One region of the Skermanella rosea genome, then DNA from elsewhere that is predicted to be linked to it. Evidence: riboswitches for the same ligand, from Rfam matches in the RefSeq annotation. Region 1 holds a riboswitch; the other holds the start of a gene.
The links. A riboswitch is a leader RNA that binds a small molecule or an ion and turns the genes downstream of it on or off. The one in region 1 is predicted to bind S-adenosylmethionine.
Positions count from the first base shown of each region.

Region 2: linked by a shared signal. The riboswitch ahead of JL101_RS03555 (hypothetical protein) and the one ahead of metZ (O-succinylhomoserine sulfhydrylase) in region 1 are both predicted to bind S-adenosylmethionine.

Region 1 covers NZ_CP086111.1:6,066,755-6,070,849, reverse strand. Annotated here, with positions in the region: gene JL101_RS28450 (hypothetical protein) at 200-448, shown strand; gene JL101_RS28445 (RT0821/Lpp0805 family surface protein) at 507-887, opposite strand; gene ftsH (ATP-dependent zinc metalloprotease FtsH) at 931-2,826, opposite strand; SAM riboswitch at 2,978-3,056, shown strand; gene metZ (O-succinylhomoserine sulfhydrylase) at 3,122-4,095, shown strand, end outside.
Region 2 covers NZ_CP086111.1:756,846-760,940, forward strand. Annotated here, with positions in the region: gene JL101_RS03535 (hypothetical protein) at 1-238, opposite strand, end outside; gene JL101_RS03540 (uracil-DNA glycosylase) at 459-1,067, opposite strand; gene JL101_RS36480 (class I SAM-dependent methyltransferase) at 1,064-1,783, opposite strand; gene JL101_RS03550 (hypothetical protein) at 1,918-2,337, opposite strand; SAM-I-IV-variant riboswitch at 2,450-2,560, shown strand; gene JL101_RS03555 (hypothetical protein) at 2,608-2,898, shown strand; gene JL101_RS03560 (aminotransferase class V-fold PLP-dependent enzyme) at 2,920-4,095, opposite strand.

The DNA of each region.
Region 1 (4,095 bases):
TAATAGATAGTAACCCGTAGGTCGGGTAGAGCGAAGCGGCACCCGACATCAACGCGCCTGCTTTGTCGGGTGCCGCTTCGCTCTACCCGACCTACGGTTATGACTTCAATTTATAGCGACTCCACCGAGAAATAACACCGGCCGCCGATGATCTCTATGACGTGTATCTCGACGAGTTGAGAGAGGAAGGGTTGACCCCATGAGTGGACGCAAGAGCTTCGCAGGCCTGCGATCCAAGATGAGCCCTGAAAGCAAGGCTCGGCTCGAGGATAGAAAGAACCTCCTGCGCAACGAGATAGCGCTGCATGAGCTGCGTGAATCGCGGCGCCTGACCCAGGCCGCGCTTGGCGAGACATCAAGGGTCGATCAGTCCGCCGTCGCCCAATTTCCCGAGGGGGATGCCGTGATCAGGAACTTCGCGGAGGTGGAGGGCCACTCGGCGGATTAAGCTTCCGCCTTCGCGGCAATCTCCCCAGCCGCTATCCGGATGGTGCCTGGGGAAAGCTTCAGCTCCCCAGGGTGTAGCCGCCTTCGGGGGACCATTTGCCCGACTGGCGGCAGGCCTTGCCGACCTGCTGGGCGCGGACGACGCCCTTGCTGGCGACCAGATGGAATTCCTGGCAGAGCTTGCCGTCGCGGGTATAGCCCTGGCGGATCACCGTGACGGCGCCATTCTTGCCGGTCGCCGGGTTGGACCACTGGACCGGCTTGCCGACGCCCCCGCGCGACGCCGTCTGCAGGGTCTCGTCGATGATCGTGCGGTCGCTGTCATCCAGCGTGATCAGGGGGGCGGCTTCCGGGGTCACCACGGCGGCGCCCGGCCCGGCGGGCTTGTCGGCGCATCCCGCAAGGGCGAGGACGGCGGCGGCCAGGAGGAACTTCTTCATTGCGGCACCTTGATCATTGCGGCTCGGTCGCGGTCGGGCCGGTTCATACCGCCACTTCATAATGGTCGGGATCGGCCTGGACAAGCCTGACGCTGGGCGGCGCCCCGCGGTCCGCGTCCCGCTCCAGGATGGCCCGGACGGCGGCGGCATCGAGGGTTTCGTCGCGCAGCAGGCCGTCGGCCAGTTCGTGCAGGCGGGGCAGGTCGGCGGCGATCAGGTCGTATGCGCGGCGGTATGCCGCGTCGATGATGCCCCGCACCTCCTCGGCGACCTGGGGCGACAGCGCGCCCGGCTCGCCGGCGGGGGAGCGCGCGGCGGTCGCGGCGGCCGGTGCCGCGCCCCCGCCGTAGGCGACCATGCCGAATCGGTCGGACATGCCCCAGGTGGTGACCATCTTGGTCGCGATGTCGGTCGCCATCTGGATGTCGCCGGCGGCCCCGGTGGTCACGAATTCCCTGCCGAACACGATCTCCTCGGCCGCCCTGCCGCCCATGGTCACGTCCAGCTCGGCCTCCAGCCGCGCCCGGGACAGGCAGAAGCGGTCCTCCAGCGGCAGCCGGACCATCATGCCCAGCGACCGGCCGCGCGGCACGATGGTGACCTTGTGGACCGGGTCGGAATGCCTGGAGCGCCAGGCGACCAGCGCGTGCCCGGCCTCGTGGAAGGCGGTCAGGCGGCGCTCGTCCTCGGACATGACGGTGGCCTTCTCGCCGCCCATGACGATCTTGTCGCGGGCCTGCTCGAAGTCGGCCATGGAGACCAGGGAGCGGCCCGAGCGGGCCGCCCGGAGCGCCGCCTCGTTGACGACGTTGGCGAGGTCGGCGCCCGACATGCCGGGCGTGCCGCGCGCGACCAGCGTCAGGTCCACGTCGGCGTCCAGCGCCACGCGGGCGGCATGAACCGCCAGGATGGCGGCGCGGCCCTTGATGTCGGGATTGCCGACGAAGACGTGCCGGTCGAACCGGCCGGGCCGCACGATCGCCGGGTCGAGCACGTCCACCCGGTTGGTCGCCGCGATCACGATCAGGCCGCTGGCCCGGGCGAAGCCGTCCATCTCGGCTAGGAGCTGGTTCAGGGTGTTCTCTGTCTCGATCTGGCCGCCGGTCGGCGAGGTGGCGCCGCGGGCCCGGGCCAGCGCGTCGATCTCGTCGATGAACAGGATGCAGGGCGCTCGCTTGCGGGCGTCGCGGAACAGCCGGCGGATGCGCGCGGCGCCGACGCCGACATACATCTCCACGAAGTCGGACCCGGTGACGGCGTAGAACGGCACCCCCGCCTCCCCCGCCACGGCGCGGGCCAGCAGGGTCTTTCCGGTGCCGGGAGGACCGACCAGGAGGACGCCCTTGGGGATGCCGGCGCCGATGCCCTTGAACCGGGCCGGGTGCTTGAGGAAATCGACCAGCTCGGTCAGTTCGGCTCTCGCCTCGTCCACGCCGGCCACGTCGGAGAACCGGACGTGGGAGGTGGCGGTGCCCGCCTTCTTGACCGGCGAGCGCATCATGCCGACCATGAAGACCAGGGCGAAGGCCAGGAAGCCCACCATGTTCAGCTTCAGCAGCACGTCGAGCCAGCGGTTGGTGGTCAGCAGGGCGCCGCCCTCCGCCGGCTCGACGGTCATGGGGATGCCGGGGGCCGCGACCGCCTGACGCAGGGCGTCGGTCCACAGGACGGTGGTGACGCCCTGGACGCCGTCGCGGTCGGTGAATTCGATCCGGTTGCCGGCGACGGCGAGGGAGGCGATCCGTCCGGCGGCGAGACGATCGGCGAACTCGCTCTGCCCGACCTCCTGCCGGTCGATCCGGCTGAGCAGTGCCGCCGCACCGCCGGAGCCGGAGGCGTAGACATAGGCCAGCCCGGCGCCGCCGGTAAGCGCCCCGGTGACGACCAGGGCTGCCACGATCGAGATCACCCGCGCGTGCCGTTTAAGGAAGGTTTTCATCAGCGACCCGGAGAGTCTGAGCATGATTGAGACAAAAGCAGAGGCCCTGAGTACAGAAACATAGTTAATAAGACGTATGCGCGGCGGCGCGGCACCGGGGCCGCGGCGCTTTCGACATGGATCTTGACGCCCTCCCCCGCTCCGGCTAGAACCCGCGAAACGTGGTGATTTGGCGACCGGCTTGCAGGCCACGTAAAATAAGCTGCTAAAAAGGTTTGGAGTCGCATCCGCGCCTCGATCCCTTGTCGGTCGGGGCTTTCTGTGTACCCGCAACGGCGGGCGGAGCGACGACACCATGACCAAGAACGATACTTTCCCCGAGAACGGCAATCCCGCGGCCACCCCCGCGAAGCTGCGGCCGCGCACCCGCATGGTCCATGCCGGGACCCTGCGGACCGGCTTCGACGAGACCTGCGAAGCGATCTTCATGACCTCGGGCTATGTCTACGGCTCGGCGGAGGAGGCCGAGGCCGCCTTCGCGACCGACGGGCTGCGCTATGTCTATTCGCGCTTCCGCAACCCGACCGTCGCCATGTTCGAGGACCGGCTGGCGGCGTACGAGGGGGCGCAACGCTGTTTCGCCACCGGCAGCGGCATGGCGGCGGTGTTCGCGGCCCTGATGTGCCAGCTCAAGGCGGGCGACCGCATCGTGGCGCCGCGCGCGCTGTTCGGGTCCTGCCTGCACATCGTCAAGAACCTGGCACCCCAGTACGGGATCGAAACGACCCTGGTGGACGGCACCAAGGCGGAGGAGTGGCGCGAAGCCCTGGGCCGCCCGGCCAACGTCGTGTTCCTGGAGACGCCGTCCAACCCGATGCTCGACATCGTGGACCTGGGCCTGGTCTGCGAACTGGCCCATGCCGCCGGCGCCCGCGTGGTGGTCGACAACGTGTTCGCGACGCCGGTGCTCCAGCGGCCATTGGAGTTCGGCGCCGACATCGTGGTTTATTCAGCGACCAAGCATATCGACGGCCAGGGCCGGTGCCTGGGCGGTGCCATCCTGTGCGACGACAAGTTCGCCGAGACGCTGGCCCCCTTCCTGCGCCACACCGGCCCGGCGCTGAGCCCGTTCAACGCCTGGCTGCTGCTGAAGGGGCTGGAGACCATGGACCTGCGGGTCGCCGCCCAGACCGACGCGGCCCAGCGGATCGCGGAGTTCCTGGACGGGCACGCCAAGATCGCCAGGACGCTCTATCCCGGCCTGAAGAGCCATCCCCAGTACGAGTTGGCGCAGCGCCAGATGGGCGGCGGCAGCACGCTGATCGCCTT
Region 2 (4,095 bases), 790 kb from region 1:
TTTGAGCAACCGCCCAGATGTTCTTCGGCCAGTCACCTTTCATGGCGTCGCTGACCAACCCGTACGCGGCGCCCTGCTTCAAGAGGCGGGTGGCTTCGGCCCTGGTAAAGACTTTCGCCCTGTCGCACAATGTCTTGTGCTGGCGGCCATCGCTGGGTGGGTCTAGCCGGAAATCGCCTTGATTGCGCTTATGCATTGGATTGCCGCCGTATCCGACCTTGGTCGAAATGCCGTCCAACCAACATTTTTCCTCGGTCGTCAGAGGGGCGGGTCGGATCGACCGCTTCGGATTCACTGTGCGCTTGGACATCGCTTCGCTAGAAATCAGTTTATTGGGTAATTACAGAGATTTGCAACTCCACCACCGGCAAGGGTGATAATCATTCATATAACACTTTTTGGGTAATTCAAAAGTCAAATGGTGCCGCGGCAGGCTCCGCCGCGACACCTCGGCACTCTCATCCCGCCCGCTCCGCGGCCAGCTTCACGTCGGCGTGGAAGAGGGGTTCCTCGATGCGGTTGCCGCGCAGGATGTAGCTGGGATGGAAGGTCGGGATCACGATCGCGTCGGCGAACAGGCGGCAGGGGAGTTCCTGGCCGCGCAGCGCGGTGATGCCGCTCTGGCCGGTCAGCGCCCACATCGGCGTGCGGCCGAGCGCGATGATCACGGCGGGCTTCACCTCGGCCAGGGTCCGGCGCAGGTGCTCCACCTCGCCGGCGTACCGGGCGAGGCAGTAGTCGGAGGTGCCCATGGGACCCAGGTCCTCCGCGACCTCGACGCCCATCTTGCGCGCCTTGGTGCGGGACGAGAAGAAGTGGGTCACCTTGTTGCCCGGCGGCTGGTAGCGGAAGGTGTTGCCGATCAGGCAGGCGGCGCGCTCCAGCCCGACGGACTTCAGGTTCTCGTCCAGCAGCCGGCCGCTGGCGCCGACGAAGGGCTTGCCGGTGCGGGCCTCCTCGGCGCCGGGCGCTTCGCCGATGATGGCGATCCGGCGTCCGGCGGGGTCCTTGGCGGGATACTGGTAATCGACGAAAGGCAGCTCGGTCTCGGTACGCGGTTCAGTCACTGTGTCGGCTTTCGCAGCAGGTTGATCCGGGCCGGCTGGTCGAACCACCAGGCACCCTCCCGCCGCTCCCCCAAGGTTTCGAACAGCTCGCGCAGTTCCGCGTCGCGGGTGCGGATCAGCCTGGAACGGGTCGGATCGATGCCGGCCATGCGGTCGGCGAAGCTCTGGTAATCCTCGTGCTTCACCGGATTCAGGTAGAACAGTTCATCCACCTGTTCCAGCGCGTCCACGGTCTTCACCGCCGCATAGGCCAGGGCCCGGACCTCCGTCTCGTCGTCCAGGAGCCTGGTGAGCTGGAAATATCCGCCGGTCGGTTCCGGCTCGTTCACCAGGGCCAGGCCGCCTGGCTTCAGGACGCGCGCGGTCTCGCGCAGCGCCTTGCCCATGTGGGCTGCCGGCACATGGTGCAGGCTGTTCATGAAGACGACGGCGTCGGCGCTGTTGTCGGGCAGCGGCAGGTCCTCGCCCACGCCCTTCACGTAGCGCTCGCCCGCGACGGGTTCCGCCGCCCTGGCCTTGGAGAGCGCCTCGTCCAGGATCTCGATGCCGATGACATGGGCGCCGCGGCGTGCCAGCGCCCGAACCAGTGCGCCCTCGCCGCAGCCCACATCGACGATCCGGGCGCCCGCCAGCGGGATCAGGTCGGGAATCAGGTCCATCGCCTTCAGGCGTCGGGGCAGCGTGCTCCCGGTCGGCGTGTCCGTATGCTGGGCCATCGTGTCGGTTCCTCTCCGCGCTGCCATGTTGCAGGGCACTGACCATGGTAAACGGATTCTCCCCCGACAATAGCACCGGGGTACAGCGCAAGAAGGTCGAACGGATCGGCGGGCGGCTTGACGGGCGGTTCGACTCAGGCGCTCAGGTCGAGTCGGCCGCCGCCGGGACCCTGGCCGAGGGTGCGCGCGCGGGCGCCTGCCGCGGCCATGCTCTCGACGTTGCTCTGGTCGGCCGATTTCATCTCGGTCACGAAGGCGCTGGTGGCACCGGTGAGCGCCGGGACGCGGGCGCCCGGCTTGGTCGAGGCGTTGGTTTCCTGGACCGCCCGGCGGTCCTCGCCGACGATCGAACTGGTGATGCCGGTCAGCGGCTCCGTCTTGGCGTTGACCTTCATGCCGCCGTTGGTGTCGCTGACCTGCCGGTTGATCTCCTGGTTGAACGCCTGCGTCTGCGGCGTCAGGTCCCGCACCTTGGGCGCGGTGCGCATCAGCTCGGGTGAGATGGGGGAGGTGGAAACCACGGCGTCGCTCCAGGTCCAGCGATACACGGCCAAGTTATCGGATTTTTCAGGTTTTCGCCATAGTTCTTTATAAAGGGGTGTTTTGACGCATACCCATGCCGCGGGGAAAACGGTTGCGCATGTCGCCATCGGCAGGATACAGGAGAGCCAGCATCAAGAGTTGGGCTGGCGCCCGACACCAACCTGCCGACCCGGGCAAGGTGGTGGTCCCTTTCGGGGGACGATGCGGCCTGGACCGGCAATCAATCGGGAACGAGCCGCCGCGTCAGCCCTCCTCGGCACTTGAGCCAGGAGGGTTTATTCATGTCTGAACGCTTGCCGGTCGCTCCCGCGACCATTCCCCTGTGCGGCCCGGACGACAGCATCGAACTGATCACCGGCGGCAGCCGCGCCACCGCGCGGGAGCCCGACCGGTACGAGTGGGTCTTCGCCGCCGTCCACCGCGGCCTGGGCACCTGGACGCATCTCTACCTGGTCGTCGAGTCGCGCCGGCGCGGCCGGCCGGAGATCCATCTTCGCCTGGTGCTCCGCGGCGACCGTCTGGAGGAGGCGCGGCGGCGCGCCGTCGCCGACTGGTGGCGGCCGGTCGGCTGAGGGGATTCCCCGGAGACCGCGTCAGCGCAGCGCCGCGACCAGCCGGTCGATCTCCTCCTCCGTGTTGTAGTAATGGACCGAGGCGCGGACCATCTCGTCGAGGCCGCGCGCCTCCATGTCGAGCCGGGTCGAGGGGGCGGCCGTCACCGACACGTTGATGCCGCGCGCCGCCAGGTCGCGCTTGATCTCGGCGGCGGGGCGCGGGGCGGTGAAGGTGACGATGCCGCACCGGGTCTCGCCCAGGTCGCGCACCTCGTGGCCGGGCAGGGATGCCAGTCGGCCGCGCAGCAGGTCGGCAAGGCTCCTGATCCGCTCCCAGATGGCATCCAGGCCCCAGTTCAGCGCGTAGTCCACGGCGGCGCCCAGACCCATCCTGGCGGCGACGTTGCTTTCCCAATTCTCGAACCTCCGGGCGTCGGGGCGAAGCTCGTAGCGGTCGGGTGCCACCCAGGTGGCCGCGTGGTTGTCGATCATCGGCGGCTCCAGGCGCTCCAGCAGCCCCTTGCGCACATAGAGGAAGCCGGTGCCGCGCGGCCCGCGCAGGAACTTGCGCCCGGTCGCCGAAAGCATGTCGCAGCCGATTTCGTCCACGTCGATCGGCATCTGTCCCGCCGTCTGGCAGGCATCCAGCAGATAGGGGATGCCGCGGGCGCGGGCGATCCGCCCGACCGCCGCGGCGGGATTGACCAGGCCGCCGTTGGTCGGGATGTGGGTGATCGAGATCAGCTTCGCCGGTCCGCGCGCCTCGTCGTCCACGCTGTCCGCCAGGGCCGCCACGTCGAGCTGTCCCAGGGCGTCGTTGGGGATCACCTCGATGACCGCGCCGGTCTTCCGGGCGACCTGGAGATAGGGGATGAAGTTGCTCGAATACTCCGCCATCGCCGTCAGGATCCTGTCGCCGGGTTCGAACCGCAGCGAATAGAAGGCCATATCCCACCCCACCGTGGCGTTCTCCACCAGCGCCACCTCTTCCCGCCCGCAGCCGAGCAGGGCGGCGACCGAGTCGTAGACGCGCTCGATGCCGTCGCGGGCCTGCGCCTCCGCCTCGTAGCCGCCGATGCGGGCTTCCAGGTCCAGATGGGCGGCGACCGCGTCGAGCACCGGCTGCGGCGGCAGGGCGGCGCCTGCATTGTTGAAGTGGGTCACGTGACGGGTTCCGGGCGTCTCGGCCCGCGCCCGTTCCACATCGAAAGTCAT